Regions from separate parts of the Sphingomonas sp. jy18 genome, predicted to be linked through region 2. Evidence: predicted binding sites of a transcription regulator. Region 2 holds the regulator's gene; the other holds the start of a gene.
The links. Region 2 encodes LexA, which represses DNA repair genes until DNA is damaged. Its sites were predicted from a motif close to GTTCCNCNCTTGTTCT; they were not measured.

Region 1 (8,023 bases), on a different contig from region 2:
AGTTTCGTCTCGGGCGACGTCAACGGCGACGGCATTGCCGATTTCGTCATCCGGGTGAACGGGGTCACCAACCTGCAGGCAGGCGATTTCATTCTTTAACCAACTCTCCATCCAGACTGAGGGAAATACCATCATGCCAGGACCAGGCAGCATTGCATTCATCCGTTTCGGCGCAGATACAGCAACCCCCGGCGGCAAGACGCTCAGCTTCGTGCTGCTTGATCCGTCCCTGCGCGGCCAGACCATCACCATCACTGACCGAGGCTTGGACCGCCGCAGGAGCCTTTACCACCACTGAGGGAACAACAAGTGTAGCTATTCCCGCCGACGCGGCGATCGGTACGGTGTTCAGCGTCACTGGCCTGACCGGACAGTTCAACCCATCCGCGACCGGCGATGCATTGCTCGCTTACATCGACGGCACCACGCCGCTGTTCCTCGGCGCAGTGCAGCTTGGCAGCGGCACCGCTGCCTGGCCGGCGATGCAACCAACGCCAACACCAGCGCGGGCCCCACCCGCCTGACCAGCGGCACCATCGCTCCTGCTTTTGCCTAAGACAATGCTGTCCACACAGGTTCGCTCACCGGCCCGCCTGCCGAGATTGCCGCCAACGTTGCACTGTCGAGCAGCGATTTCCTGTTCACGGGGCCATAAGCCTTGGCAGCGGCTTCGAGCCCAATCCCGAAGCCGCGGCTTGTCATGGGCAACGCTGGCTCCGACCGTGCCCGCTCACCCGTGCCGATCGGCATCATCCGGGCAACTGCTAACCATATCGCCGATGTCGGCCACACGCGGGGCACCCGCCAGTATCGTCCCGAGAGGTCGCCATCGTTGGCCGAGCGGACGTCGCCTGCGGCCTGATGGGCATCGATGCCAGCACCGCAGTACCCGAGCGATGGTGCTTTGACGTTGTGGACCGGCATTAACCAAGTCGCGGGCTTCACATACATCTGCCGCTTCTCGGGCGTCATCATCGGCGGAAGGGGCTTAACCAATCTTCGGTGGGACGTCGCCACGCTATGTCATGACCAGTCGAGACGGAACTAGCCAACATCCATTTCGGTTTTTGGCAACGGCTTCAACTGCTTGATGCTCCATTCGACCCGACTGATTTTCCGTGAGATCGGCATAGCTAACAACAGGTTAAGTATCTTGACCGCCAGAGCAGACGGGTTCATTTCAGTGCCGAATTGAGACCCTGAGTCGCACGGGGCGCAATTTTTGTGGCCCTAAGGGGCGTTTGGGGGACTAGCATGCCAGGACCAGGCTCTATCGCAATCGTTTCCTATGGTAGCGATTCAGGCACGAACGGGAAATATTTCAGCTTCGTGCTGCTCGATCCGACTTTGCGCGGACAAACGATCAGCTTTACCGATCAAGGCTGGCTTGCGGCGGGCGGTTTCAGAACTGCGGGTGAGGGCACGACCACCTTTGCGATTCCAGCCAATGCGGCCATCGGCACGGTATACACGGTCGCTTATCCGGGCGGCGGCTCGTTTGATGTTTCCTCGGCTGGCGATTCGATCATCGCTTATATCGGTACCGCTGCGTCGCCTACGCTGCTGTTCGCCGTTCAAGTGGCGGGGTCCACGGCTGCCTGGGCAGCCGATGCGGTCGACAGCAATACGTCGGCCGTGCCAACCGGCCTGACCAACGGCGATACCGCGCTGGCCTTCAATACCGACAATGGCGTTTACAACGGCCCATTGACCGGTTCGGTACAGGAAGTGCTGGCAGCCATTGCCAATGAAGCCAACTGGATCGGTGCCAATAATCAGCCCGACAATTATGTCTGGCCCGCGGCGAACAGCTTCACTGTCGCCAACACCGTTGTTGGCGGCGCGACCCCGGGTGACGATACCCTGTCCGGTACCTTCGCCAACGACACGATCGACGGCCTCGACGGCAATGACGTCCTGAACGGCGGCGATGGCGATGACACCCTGTCTGGAGGCCTTCTCAACGACGTTCTGACCGGTGGCAGCGGGACAAATACCCTTGCTGGTAACAGCGGCAACGACATCTTCGTCATTTCCAGCGCCACCGATACGGTGATCGAACTCGATGGCGAAGGCACCGACCGCGTCGAAACCACTTTGGCCAGCTACACCCTGCCAGCCAATGTCGAAAATCTGGAATATACCGGCGCGGGAGCTTTTGCCGGCACCGGCAACGCTCTCGCTAACATCATCGTCGGCGGCGGATCGGGCGACACACTCAATGGCGGCGATGGGGATGATTCGCTGGGCGGCGAAGCGGGCAACGACACGCTGATCGGCGGTCTCGGCAATGACAGGCTGACTGGCGGCACCGGCGCCGATACCATGAACGGTGGCGACGGGGATGACACGCTGGTTGTCGATAACGCCGCCGATGTCGCCAATGGCGGCACTGGCACTGACACCGTGCAGGTCAGCGCCGCTGGTCTCAGCTACGCGATAGCCGCCGATGTCGAGATTGTTACAAACGCCTCGGGTGGCGATCTGACGGCGACGCTGAACGCCCTCGCCAACACCTATGGCGGCAGTGCAGGGGTCGACACTGTGCTCGCTGGCGACGGCAATGACGCCGTCTATGGCCGGGGCGGTGCCGATAGCCTTGGTGGCGAAGGCGGCAATGACCGGCTGTTCGGCGATGCCGGAAACGACGTGCTGAACGGCGGTGCCGGTCAGGATCTGGTCTATGGCGGCGCGGACAATGACACGCTGAACGGCGGCGATGCCAATGACACGCTCTACGGCGAAGCAGGAAATGACACGCTCACCGGCGGCGCGGGTGTCGACATCCTCAATGGTGGCCTTGGTGCAGACGCCTATGTGTTCAACGTCGGCGACACCGGCGCAACCCTCGCTACGGCCGACCGCATTCAGGGTTTCAGCAACGCACAGGGTGACAAGCTGCATTTGATCGGGCTTGGCCTGAGCAGCTTCATCGGGACCTTTGCCTTTACCAACGTCGCTGGCCAGGTGCGTTATGAGCTGATTGGCGGGAACACCTATATTCAGGGCGACAGCAACGGTGATGGGGTCGCGGATTTCATGATCCGACTCGACGGAAACGTCACCGTCACTCCGGGCGATTTCATCATCGGCTAAGTCTGACGCCGTTTGCGATATGCGATGCAGGGGCGGTCAGTTCACCGCTCCTGCATCGTCTTTATGATGCCCGAGAAATCCTTGCCGCCATTGCCTGCATCGGCAAACGCCGCGTAGAGCGCCGCTGCGCGCTCGCCCATTGGCACCTCCGCGCCGACCGATTGCGCCGCCTCCATTGCCAGCTTGAGGTCCTTCAGCATCAGCGCGGTGGCAAAGCCGCCGTCATAGCCGCGATCCGCAGGCGTCTCCGGCCCGACGCCGGGCACGGGACAATAGCTGGTCATCGACCAGCATTGGCCCGATGCTTGGCTGGAGATGTCGTAAAAGGTCTGCAAATCCAGCCCCAGTTTCTCGGCCATGGCGAACGTCTCGCAGGTGGCGATCATCGACGCGCCGAGCAGCATGTTGTTGCAGATTTTCGCCGCCTGTCCCGCGCCCGACCCGCCCGCATGGATCACCGCTTTGCCCATCGCCGCCAAGATCGGCTCGGCGCGGGCAAATGCTTCGGCGCTGCCGCCGACCATGAAGGTCAGCGTGCCGCCATTGGCCGCTGCAATGCCGCCCGATACCGGCGCGTCTGTGACCGCTAGCCCCTTGGCTGTCGCCGCCTCGGCATTGGCGCGCGCGGTAGCGACGTCGATGGTCGAACAGTCGATCAACAGCGTGCCTGGCGCGGCGTTGGGGAACACATCGCTCTCATAGACCGCCGCGACATGGTGCCCGGCGGGCAGCATGGTGACAACCACTTCGGCACCGCTCACCGCCTCGCCCGCGCTCGGCGCGGCAAGGCACCCCGCCGCCGCTGCCCGTTCCAGTGCCTCGGCGCTGAGATCGAAGGCACGAACATCATGCCCCGCCTTCGCCAGATTGGCCGCCATCCCGCCGCCCATATTGCCAAGCCCGATGAATGCGATGCTGGTCATTTGAAACTCCAATCCAACTTCACCCGTCATTGCGAGCGCAGCGAAGCAATCCAGAGCGGCGTGGCACCACCCTGGATTGCTTCGCTGCGCTCGCAATGACGGTACTTTGATCTCATGGCCTCACCCCATCGTCGGGATGACAAACGCATTTCCCCCATCCGGCGATCCATCCGGCCAGCGGGCAGTGACGGTCTTGACCTTGGTCCAGAACTTCACGCCCTCCATGCCATGCTGGTTGGTGTCGCCGAAGGCCGAGCGCTTCCAGCCGCCGAAGGTGTGATAGGCGACCGGCACCGGGATCGGCACATTGATGCCGACCATGCCGACATTGACGCGCGCCGCAAATTCCCGCGCGGCGTGGCCGTTGCGGGTGAAGATGGCGACGCCATTGCCATATTGATGCTTGCTGGGCAGCGCGAGCGCCTCCTCGAAGCTGGCGGCGCGGACCATCTGCAGCACGGGGCCGAAAATCTCTTCCTTGTAGCTTTCCATGTCGGTGGTGACATGGTCGAACAGCGTCGGGCCGACGAAGAAGCCTTCCTCATGCCCCTGCAGTTTGAACCCGCGTCCGTCGATCACCAGTTCCGCGCCCTCGTCGACGCAGGTCTGGATCCAGCCTTCGACCTTTGCCTTGTGCGCGGCGGTGACTACCGGCCCGTAATGCGCTTGCGGATCGGTCGAGACGCCGACGCGCAGCGCCTCGATCGCCGGGATCAGCTTGGCACGCAGCCGGTCGGCGGTCTCATCGCCCACCGGCACCACCACCGGCAAGGCCATGCAGCGCTCGCCCGCCGAGCCGAAAGCCGCACCCGCCAGATCATTGACCACCTGGTCGAGATCCGCGTCCGGCATGACGATGCCATGGTTCTTGGCCCCACCCATCGCCTGCACCCGCTTGCCGTTGGCGACGCCGCGATTGTAGACATAATGGGCGATGTCGGAGGAGCCGACGAAGCTGACCGCGCCGATGGCCGGGTGGTCGAGGATGGCATCGACCATCGCCTTGTCGCCATGCACCACCTGGCAGATGCCTTCGGGCAGGCCCGCCTCGATCAACAGTTCGGCGAGCCGCACCGGCACGCTCGGGTCACGCTCGCTGGGCTTGATCAGGAAGGCGTTGCCGGTGGCGATGGCGACGCCGGACATCCACAGCGGGATCATCGCCGGGAAGTTGAACGGGGTGATGCCCGCGCCGATGCCGATCGGCTGGCGCATCGAATAGACGTCGATGCCCGGCCCCGCGCCTTGGGTATATTCGCCCTTCAGCACGTGCGGGATGCCGCAGCAGAATTCGATGACCTCCAGCCCGCGCTGGATGTCGCCTTTGGAATCCGCGATCACCTTGCCATGTTCGGAGCTGAGCAGATGCGCCAGCTCGTCCATGTTCGCTTCCACCAGCCGCTTGAATTCGAACATCACCCGCGCGCGCCGCTGCGGGTTGGTGGCTGCCCATGCCGGTTGCGCGGCGAGCGCGGCCTGCACTGCCTGCTCCAGCACGGCGGCATCGCCCAGCGCGACGCGCGCCTGCACCTGGCCGCTGTTGGGATCGAAGATATCGCCCGTGCGGGTGGCTGGTCCGGAGCCGCCGCTGATGAAATGGTCGATCTGGCGCATGCTCTTCTCCTCAAATCCTGTTCTGGCGCCTCGATAGAGGCTCGGCCCGTGCATGGGAACCGCGCATCATGCCGAATGCGATGGGATGTGCGCCGGTTGCTGTCCCGGCGCCTTCGCTGAGGCTGCTTGACGCTCGGCACCGGCTTGGCTCATATAGAACATAATAGGAACAAAAAGATGATTCGTCCCGCCGCCCTCCATCGCCTTGCCTTGCAGCCGCGTCCGCCGGACGGGGAGGCTGAGCGTTGCGGCGATGGCAGGATCGGCCTCGGCGCGGCCGATGTCGATGTCCGGCTGCAGGGGGGACTCGCCCGTGCGGCGCTGCATGAGATTTTCAGTGCGGGAGACAAGGATAGCAGCAGCGCCACGGCCTTCGCCCTGTTGCTGGCGACCCGCGCGCTGGGCAAGGACACGTCGCTGATGTGGGTGCGGGACGATCGTGCATCGCGGACCAATGGCTATCTTCACGCGCCGGGCCTGCTCGATCTCGGCTGCGATCCGGCCAGGCTGGTGATTGTCGTCCCGCCCGATCCCATCGGCGTGCTGCGCGCTGGTCTGGATGGCGTGCGCTGCGGCCAGTTGGGCGGGGTGGTGCTCGAACTGCATGGCGCGGCGCCCCTGCTCGATCTCACCGCTTCGCGCCGTCTGGCAATGGCGGCCGCGCAGTCGGGCGTGTTCACTCTGGTGCTGCGGATCGATGCGGAGCCGGTGCCCAGTGCGGCGCAGACGCGGTGGAGCATCGCCACTGCGCCATCGTCGCCGCTGCCTGCCGATGCGCCGGGGCATCCGGCCTTCGATGTCGCCTTGTTGCGGCATCGTGGCGGGAGCCTTCCCTTTGCAACCCGTCTGGAGTGGAACCGTGACCGTCGCTGTTTCGCGCCGCTATCTGGCGGTGCATCTTCCCTTTCTGCCGTCGGAACGGATCAGGCGCAGCGAGCGGCCTGACGCCCCGTTTGCACTGGTGGCCAAGCACCGCAGCGCGATGCGGCTGATCGCGCTCGACCAGTCGGCATTAGTGCTCGGTCTCGTCGCCGGCATGACGCTGGCCGATGCGCGGGCGCGCGTGCCCGATCTTGCGGCCTTGCCCTATGATGCCGCCGCCGATGCGCGTGCGCTGGCGCGGCTGGCCGATGGCTGCGAGCGCTATACGCCGATGGTCGCCACCGACGGCGACGATGTGCTGCTGCTCGACATCACCGGCTGCGCGCATCTTTTTGCCGGTTATGAAGAGGGGCTTGCGGCCGATCTGGTCCAGCGGCTGAATGCTGCCGGCCTGACCACCCGCCATGCCATAGCCGCCACCGCCGATGCCGCAGCGGCGCTGGCCCGCCATGAGGAAAGCGATGTCGAGGCCTTGCCGGTCGAGGCCTTGCGCGTCGATGGGGAGCGGCACCGGGCGCTGCGCCGCGCCGGCCTGCGCACGCTGGGCGATCTGGCTGCCCGCCCCGCCGCGCCACTGGCTGCGCGCTTTGGCAGCGATCTGGTGGATGGGCTCGAGCGGCTGCTCGAACGGCAGGACGTCCGCATCGTCCCACGCCGCCATCTGCCCGAGATCAGCGTGGAGACCCGCTTTGCCGAGCCGGTGGCGCGCACCGAGGATGTGCTGGCGACGCTGCGCCATCTTGCCGCGCAGGCCGGGGACCGTCTGGCCGAACGCGGCGCGGGCGGGCGGGCCTTTGCCGCCTCCCTGTTCCGCAGCGACGGGCATGTCGCGCGGCTGGAGGTGGAGACCGGCCAGCCGGTCCGCGATTGCGCCATTCTCGACCGCCTGCTGCGTGAGCGCATCGACACCTTGTCCGATCCGCTCGACCCCGGCTTCGGCTACGATCTGATCCGCCTCGACGTGCTGACCAGCGAGGCGATGGCGGCGGAGCAGTTGCGGCTCGATGGCGGCCGGGTGGGCGACGGCGAGATGGCGCTGCTGATCGACCGGCTGGCGGTGCGGCTGGGGCGGGGCAGGGTGCGCCGCTTCGTGCCCGTCGATACGCATATCCCCGAACAGGGGGCGCTGGCCTTGCCGGTTGCCGATGCCCCGCGCGCTGTCGACTGGCCGGCTCCCGCACCGGGCGAGCCGCCGCTGCGGCCCATCCACCTGTTCGATCCGCCCCAGAAGATCGAGGTGCTCGCCGCCGTCCCCGATGGCCCGCCCCGCCGCTTCAAATGGCGCAAGGCGCTGCATGAGGTGGTGCGACAGGAAGGGCCGGAACGGATTGCCTCCGAATGGTGGCGGCGAGAGGATAATGGCGGCCTGACCCGCGACTATTATCGCGTCGAGGATGCGCGCGGTCGCCGCTACTGGCTGTTCCGTCACGGGCTGTTCGGTAGCGAGCAAGCCAATCCCGACTGGTATATCCACGGCCTGTTCGCATGAGCGCCGGTTTCGCCGAACT
Region 2 (8,023 bases):
ACAACCGCGATCTCAAGCGCTTCGTCACCGATCTTGGCGTCAGCGAACGGCTCGCGCCGCTGGTGCAGCCCGGCACGTTGCTGGTCAGCGAAAGCGGCATCGCCGGGCCGGCGGATATCGCGCGGCTGCGCGGCAGCGGCATCCACGCGTTTCTCGTCGGCGAGCATCTGATGCGCCATGCCGATGTCGAGGCCGCAACCCGGACGCTGCTCGCGGCATGAGCGGCCTCACCCACATCGATGCCGAGGGCGCGGCGCGGATGGTCGATGTCTCGGCCAAGCCGGTGACGGCGCGCCGCGCGGTCGCCGCCGGGCATATCCTGCTCTCCCCGGCCGCCATCGCCGCGGTGCGGGACGGCTCCGGGCCCAAGGGCGATGTGCTGGCGACCGCACGGCTGGCGGGGATCATGGCCGCCAAGCGCACCGCCGATCTCATCCCGCTCTGCCACCCGCTGCCACTGGCCTCCGCCCGCGTCGATTTCACCATCGGCGACAAGAGCATCGAAGCGGTCGCGGAAACCGTCACGTCGGCACAGACCGGGGTAGAAATGGAAGCAATGACAGCGGTTTCCGTGGCCTTGCTGACAATCTATGACATGACCAAGGCGATCGACAAGGCGGCGTGCATAGGTCAGGTGCGTCTGGTTGCGAAGGAAGGCGGCAAGTCCGGCCCATGGCGCGCGGACTGATCAGCCTGGAGGACGCCCAGGCCGCGGTCCTCGCCCTCGCGCACCCCGGACCGCGCGTCGAACTGCCGCTGCACGAGGCCCATGGCTGGCTCGCCGCCCCGCTCGTCGCGCGCCGCACCCAGCCGTGGGCGGACCTCAGTGCGATGGATGGCTATGCCCTCGGCGCTGGCGATGGACCGTGGCAGATCGTCAGCGCCATCCCTGCCGAGAGCCGCGCCCCCGGCACCCTGTCCGCCGGAGAGGCGGCGCGTATCTTCACCGGCGCGCCCCTTCCGGCCGGCGCAGACCGCATCCTGATCCAGGAGGACGCCAAGGTCGACGGAACGGTGCTGACCGCAACCGACCACCCCGCCCCCGGCCGCTGGATCCGCCGTCGGGGCAGCGACTTTGCCGAAGGCGCACCGCTTGCGGCACCGGGCGCGGCCGTCACCCCCGGCCTCATCGCTCTTGCCGCGAGTGCCGATCACGCCACCCTCCCCTGCCACCGCCGCCCCGCGGTCACCATCGTCGCCACCGGCAGCGAACTGGTTCTGCCCGGGTCCGGCGAGACCGGCCTGCCGTCGGCCAACGGCGCGATGCTGGCCGCCCTCGTCGCGCCATGGGCAGCATCGGTGAACGACCGGGGCATCGCGCCCGATGCGCTCACCGCCATCACCGCGCTTATCGACGATTTCGCTGCCACGCACCGCGACCCGGCGCTGCTGCTGCTGAGCGGAGGCGCGTCGGTCGGCGATCATGACCTCGTCCGCCCGGCGCTCGAAGCGGCGGGGTGGACCATCGCCTTGCGCCGTGTCGCGATGAAGCCCGGAAAGCCGCTGATCGTGGCGCACAGGGAAGGCCTCGTTGCGCTTGGCCTGCCCGGCAATCCGGTCTCCGCCTTCGCGACCGCCACCCTGTTTGCGCTGCCCGTGCTGCGCGCCATGGCCGGATGCCCTGACCCGCTGCCCCGCCACGAGACCGCGCCGCTCGCCGCGCCGCTGCCGGCCGGCAGCAACCGCACCGAATATCTGCGCGGACGTCGCAACCCGGATGGCAGCATCGCCCCCGCCGGCAGCCAGGACAGCGCCGCACTGTTCACGCTGGCCGGTGCGAATGTGCTTATCCGGCTGGACCGCGATGCGCCGCCACAAGATATGGGCGCAAGCGCGCGCTACATCCCCATCGCTTGATCGACCCCATCAGCGGGGTCTTGACGTTCCCTTTTCGTTTGCATAGATGTTCTTCCGATGTTCCGTCACGGGGAGAGCGAGCATGCTCACGCGCAAACAGCATGAACTGATCTGCTTCATCGAAGACCGGCTGGCTGAATCCGGCATTTCGCCGTCTTTCGAAGAGATGAAGGATGCCTTGGGGCTGAAGTCCAAGTCCGGGGTGCATCGCCTGATCAGCGCGCTCGAGGAACGCGGCTTCCTGCGTCGGCTGCCCAACCGGGCGCGGGCACTCGAGGTGGTGCGCAATCCGGAGCGCGGTGAGCGCGAGCAGGCGCCCGCCTCCAATGTCATCGCCATGCCGACCCGGGCGACGCCGCGTGCCGTCGTCGCCAACGACGTGATCGAACTGCCGCTGCATGGCCGCATCGCGGCCGGCATGCCGATCGAAGCGTTCGAGGATTCCGCGCAATTGGTCGTGCCTGCCGCCCTGCTCGGGCCGGGTGACCATTATGCGCTCGAAGTCTCCGGGGACTCGATGGTCGAGGCCGGCATTCTCGACGGCGATTATGCCCTGATCCAGCGCGCCGAGACCGCGCGCGAAGGCGACATCGTGGTTGCGCTGATCGACGGTCAGGATGCCACGCTCAAATATTTCCACCGCGACGGGCAGAATGTCCGGCTGGATCCGGCCAATGCCGCCTATGACCCGCAGCATTATCGCGCGGACCGCGTCGCGGTGCAGGGCCGGCTCGCCGGCTTGCTGCGGCGTTATCATTGAGCGGACGAAGCCTCGGCCTGCCTCGGCTGCCTCGGTGGCATGATCGTCGGCGGATGGCCCCATGGTTTGCCCTGTGCTGCTGACGCAACCCCGCGTACCGACGGCGGGTCGAGGGTGATGGCGAGCCCGCCGGTCTGATCGAGGAATTGGCGATCCGCCTTCAGCCAGCGGGGCTGGCAACCGCGCGGCAGCCAGCGGTCGGCGATCACGATATCGCTGCGGGCGCATGCTGCGACCAGCGGTTGCCAATCGGTACGATAACCGCTGCGCGCGGCCATCACCGTCCAGCGGCGGCCAGCACGCTCTACCTGCCAGACGCAGAAGTCGGCCGAGCAGCGCGTGCCTGGCTGCGTTGCCAGCGCTGTCAGCTCCCCGTCGACCCCCGCCGCCTCGGCCAGTTGATCGCGGATATAGTCGCCCGCCCGGTCACGCAGCAGCGCATAGCGGCCATCCTCTGCGCGCACCGCAACATGACGACCATCACCGGTCACCAGCAGATCCGGCGCGGGCGTGGCGAAGGCCCAGAGCAAGCCGGCCACGATCGCGGGCAGCCCTGCCCAGCGCACCCTGGTCCGCCACAATCCCACCCACAGTCCGCCGCCAACCGAGAGCAGCATCGCGGCCAGCGGGGTAGATGGCACCGCCGCGACAGCCCCCGGCGCGCTCGCCACGGCATGGGCCATCCACAGCATGAACCCAAGCGCCTGATCGACCACCCACCATGCCGGCGCACCAAGACCGATACCATCGAGCAGCAGCGCCAGCGCTTCTGCCGGCATGACCACGAACGTCGTCAGGGGGATCGCCACCATATTGGCGAGCGAGCCGTAGAGCCCGGCCTTGTGGAAATGGAACAGCGCAATCGGCATCAGCGCCAGCTCGACGGCGAGACCGGTCAGCAACAGCCCCAGAAATCCGCGCAGCAGCCGCATTCCCCGGCTTTCGTCGCGGCGCGCCAGCATAGCGGTAACGCGCGGATGGGTGTGCAGCGCGACAATGGCGGTCACCGCGGCGAAACTCAGCTGAAAGCTCGGCCCGACCAGCGCCTCGGGCCAAAGTAGCAACACGAACAGCGCGCCCGCCGCGACCAGCCGTAGCGTAATAGCCTCCCGCCCCAAGGCGATCGCGAGCAGCACCAGCAGCGCTGCGACCAGCGACCGGATTGTCGGCACCTCGGCCCCGGTAAGGAGCGTGTAGCCGAGCCCGACCAGCGCGCCCACGCCGGCGGAGATCAGGATCAGCGGCGCCCGCAGTGCCAGCCATGGCGAGAGTGCGAGCAGGCGCAGCGCCAGCCACATGGCGCCGCCCACCGCCGCGGTGATGTGCAATCCGCTGATCGAGAGCAGATGCGCGAGGCCGGCACGGCGCATCGCCTCATCATCCTCCGGCGGGATAGCGCCGCGATCCCCTGTCGCCAGCGCCGCAGCGATCGCGCCGGCGCCGCCATCGACCTGGCGCTGAATATGCGCCGAGAGCCGCTGGCGAAGACTCGGCGGAGCGGCATTGGCGCCATCCAGCCGCTCGACAGGCCCGATCGCACTACCCACCGCACCGAGTTGGTCGAACCAGGCCCGCCGCGCAAAGTCATAGCCCCCCGGCAGCGCGGCGGACGGCGGCGGCACCAGCCGCGCGCGCAAGGCAATATGTTCACCGGCGCTGATCTCCAGCGCCCCCGGGTCATCGATCCCGATCGTCACCCGGATGCGCGGCGGCAGCATCGCCGCCGGATCGGGCCGCAGAATCAGCCGCACATCGCCTCGTGCCGCCTGCAACTCGGTCTGCTCCACGATCGCCTGAAAACGGAGTACCGCGGGGCGCTCCAGCACCGGTGCCGCCACCCGTTCGCTGCGCAACCAGGCCAGCGCGCAGCCTGCCGCCATGGCGATACCGGCAACCACCAGCATCTGCCGCAGCAGCCCACCCGGCGGACACAGCAGCCAGCCGAAGGCCGCAAAGGCAGTCATCACCAGCATGAAACCGATCCACGCCGCCGCGCCCGGCAGCGCGAACCAGGCGCCGACGCCGGTGCCGAACACCACCGGCAGCCACAGGAACAGGCTCTCGCGCTCCCGCCACAGCCAATGGTCCACCGCGTCCGCGACAACCGCCACGCGCGCGGCCATCACCGGCAATCCCGTGTTTGAAGCGGTGCTGCGGCCATGCTAGGCGACCCCCGATCGGACGGCCAAGCCGTCCATCCTGTCCAGGCCGCCTTTCCCGGATGGCCAATCATGTCGGAGAAACAGCGCGTGAGCGCAAGCCCATATACCCGCCCTGCCAGTGCAGGCACCGTGCCCGTTGTCACCCGCTTTGCGCCGTCGCCCACCGGCTTCCTGCACATTGGCGGTGCGCGCACCGCGCTGTTCAACTGGCTGTACGCGCGCCGCACCGGCGGCAAGTTCCTGCTGCGCATCGAAGACACCGACCGCGCGCGCTCGACCGATGCCGCCATCGCCGCGATCCTCGACGGCATGCGGTGGCTCGGCCTCGATTGGGATGGCGAGGAAGTGTACCAGTTCGCGCGTGCCGAGCGGCATGCCGAGGTTGCGCACCAGTTGCTGGCCGCCGGCCATGCCTTTCGCTGCTTCCTGACGCAGGAGGAACTGGCCGAGATGCGCGCCAGTGCGCAGGCCGAAAAGCGCCCGTTCCGCATCGTCAGCCCGTGGCGGGACGCGCCGGCGGAATCGCTGCCCAACGACCGCCCGGCCGTGGTCCGGTTGAAGGCACCGCGCACCGGCATGCTGACCATTGTCGACCGGGTGCAGGGCGAAGTGACCGTGAATGCCGAGGAAATCGACGATTTCGTGCTGCTGCGCTCGGACGGAACGCCGACCTACATGCTATCGGTGGTGGTCGACGATCATGACATGGGCGTCACCCACGTCATTCGCGGCGACGACCATCTCAACAACGCCTTCCGGCAACTCGTACTGCTGCGCGGGATGGGCTGGCCCGAGCCGACCTATGCGCATGTGCCGCTGATCCACGGGCAGGATGGCGCCAAGCTTTCCAAGCGCCACGGTGCGCTCGGCGTCGATGCCTATCGCGACGAAATGGGCCTGCTGCCCGAGGCGGTGAACAATTATCTCCTGCGCCTCGGCTGGGGCCATGGCGACGAGGAGATCATCGATCGCGACCGGGCGATCGCGCTGTTCGACATCGACAATGTCGGCCGCTCGGCCTCGCGCTTCGACTTCAAGAAGCTCGAGAATCTCAATGGCCATTACATGCGAGAGGCCGACGACGCGCGCCTGACGAAACTGACGGCCGATCATTTGGCCGGCATGATCGACCGCCCGCTCGAGCCAGACGACGAGGCGATGCTGCTGGCGGCGATGCCCGCCCTGAAGCCGCGCGCCAAAAATCTCATCGAACTGGCCGAAGGCGCGCTGTTCCTGTTCGATACCGCGCCGCTGGCGTTCGAGGACAAGGCCGCGGCGCTGATCGAAGCGGCGCCGCCCGGGTTGCTCGCCGAGATGGCCGACGTGCTCGACGCGCTGCCCGAATGGTCGATGGAATCGCTGGAGGCCTCCGTGCGGGCGGAGGCGGAACGCCGCGAACTCGGTTTAGGCAAGATTGCGCAACCTTTACGGGCCGCATTGACCGGCCGGGCTATTTCCCCCGGCATATTCGACGTGCTATTCCTGCTCGGACGGGCCGAATCCCTGCTTCGCATACGCGCCGCGCTGACGGCATAAGCAGGCAGCAGCAACCCAACTGCGCGTGCGCGCGGAACCAGATACAGGGGAACCAAGATGACCAGTGCCAGCCTCTCCACTGCTGACAAGACTGTCGACCTGCCCGTTCTTACAGGCAGCGTCGGCCCGTCGGTGCTCGATATCCGCAAGATGTACGCGCAGACCGGGCAGTTCACTTACGATCCCGGCTTCACCTCGACCGCGTCGTGCGAAAGCGCGCTGACCTATATCGACGGGGACGAAGGCGTGCTGCTGCACCGCGGCTACCCGATCGGCCAGCTCGCCGAGCATTCGAGCTACATGGAAACCTGCTACCTGCTGCTCAACGGCGAGCTGCCGTCGGCCGAGGAGCTGGACCAGTTCAGCACCACCATCACCCGCCACACCATGCTGCACGAACAGCTGGCGACCTTCTATCGCGGTTTCCGGCGCGATGCGCACCCGATGGCGATCATGTGCGGCGTGGTCGGCGCGCTGTCGGCCTTCTACCATGATTCCACCGACATCAACGATCCGGTGCAGCGGCGCATCGCCAGCCACCGGCTGATCGCAAAAATGCCGACCATCGCGGCGATGGCGTACAAATATTCGGTCGGCCAGCCGTTCGTCTATCCGGACAATTCACTGTCCTACACCGGCAATTTCCTGAAGATGACCTTCGGCGTCCCGGCCGAGAAATATGAGGTCAATCCAGTCGTCGAGCGGGCGTTGGACCGCATTTTCATCCTGCACGCCGACCATGAGCAGAATGCGTCGACGTCGACCGTTCGCCTCGCCGGATCGTCGGGAGCAAACCCCTTCGCCTGCATCGCTGCCGGCATCGCCTGCCTGTGGGGCCCGGCGCATGGCGGCGCCAACGAGGCCGCGCTCAACATGCTGCGCGAAATCGGCACGCCTGATCGCATTCCCCACTATATCGCCCGCGCCAAGGACAAGGACGATCCGTTCCGCCTGATGGGCTTCGGCCACCGCGTCTACAAGAACTACGACCCGCGCGCGACGGTCATGCAGTCGACCGTGCGCGAAGTGTTCGCTTCGCTCAACGTCAGCGATCCGCTGTTCGAAACCGCGCTGCAGCTCGAGGAAATGGCGCTCAACGACCCCTATTTCATCGAAAAGAAGCTGTTCCCCAACGTCGACTTCTATTCCGGCGTCATCCTCTCGGCGATCGGCTTCCCGACCACCATGTTCACCGTGCTGTTCGCCCTCGCCCGCACGGTCGGCTGGGTCGCGCAGTGGAACGAGATGATTTCCGATCCCGCCCAGAAGATCGGTCGTCCGCGGCAGCTCTACACCGGCCCGACCCAGCGCGACTATGTGCCGCTGAGCGACCGCTGAGGTAAGATCAGGGCGTCAGGGGAACCGGTCATCCGGCCGCCCTGCCGCACCACAAGATGCGATGGCCCGCTCCCGCACCTGCAGGAGCGGGTCATTGCGTTGCGAGGCTTGCGCGCGGCTTGCAGTGTACCGGGAAATTGACCGAGCGGGCGATGAAGCACAGGGCATGCGCCTTCTCATGCAAGCCATTGGCGCGATCGAGATCGGCAGCGCCATGGTGCGCGGCGAGCGTCACCCGGGGCTGCAGCACGACCTCGGTGAATTGCCCCGCGCCGTCCTGTCCCTCGGTCATCAGCCCTTCGGCATCGTCATGATAGGCGGTGACACACAGGCCTGCGTCCGACGCAAGATGCAGGAACCAGAGCTGGTG

Region 1: a site for LexA is predicted at 5,789-5,804, ahead of AC0QC4_RS07770 (ImuA family protein). Genes of this name have one in related genera too.

Annotation. Positions count from the first base shown of each region.
Region 1 is NZ_JBXPBT010000002.1:563,568-571,590, forward strand. Features, by position in the region: gene AC0QC4_RS07735 (Calx-beta domain-containing protein) at 1-99, shown strand, start outside; gene AC0QC4_RS07740 (hypothetical protein) at 89-358, opposite strand; gene AC0QC4_RS07745 (hypothetical protein) at 345-524, shown strand; gene AC0QC4_RS07750 (hypothetical protein) at 553-975, opposite strand; gene AC0QC4_RS07755 (hypothetical protein) at 1,255-3,096, shown strand; gene mmsB (3-hydroxyisobutyrate dehydrogenase) at 3,138-4,049, opposite strand; gene AC0QC4_RS07765 (CoA-acylating methylmalonate-semialdehyde dehydrogenase) at 4,140-5,633, opposite strand; gene AC0QC4_RS07770 (ImuA family protein) at 5,811-6,578, shown strand; gene AC0QC4_RS07775 (Y-family DNA polymerase) at 6,493-8,004, shown strand; gene AC0QC4_RS07780 (error-prone DNA polymerase) at 8,001-8,023, shown strand, end outside.
Region 2 is NZ_JBXPBT010000003.1:391,368-399,390, forward strand. Features, by position in the region: gene trpC (indole-3-glycerol phosphate synthase TrpC) at 1-221, shown strand, start outside; gene moaC (cyclic pyranopterin monophosphate synthase MoaC) at 218-688, shown strand; gene AC0QC4_RS10370 (molybdopterin molybdotransferase MoeA) at 673-1,857, shown strand; gene lexA (transcriptional repressor LexA) at 1,940-2,617, shown strand; gene AC0QC4_RS10380 (ComEC/Rec2 family competence protein) at 2,611-4,740, opposite strand; gene gltX (glutamate--tRNA ligase) at 4,849-6,315, shown strand; gene AC0QC4_RS10390 (citrate synthase) at 6,373-7,653, shown strand; gene AC0QC4_RS10395 (OsmC family protein) at 7,745-8,023, opposite strand, start outside.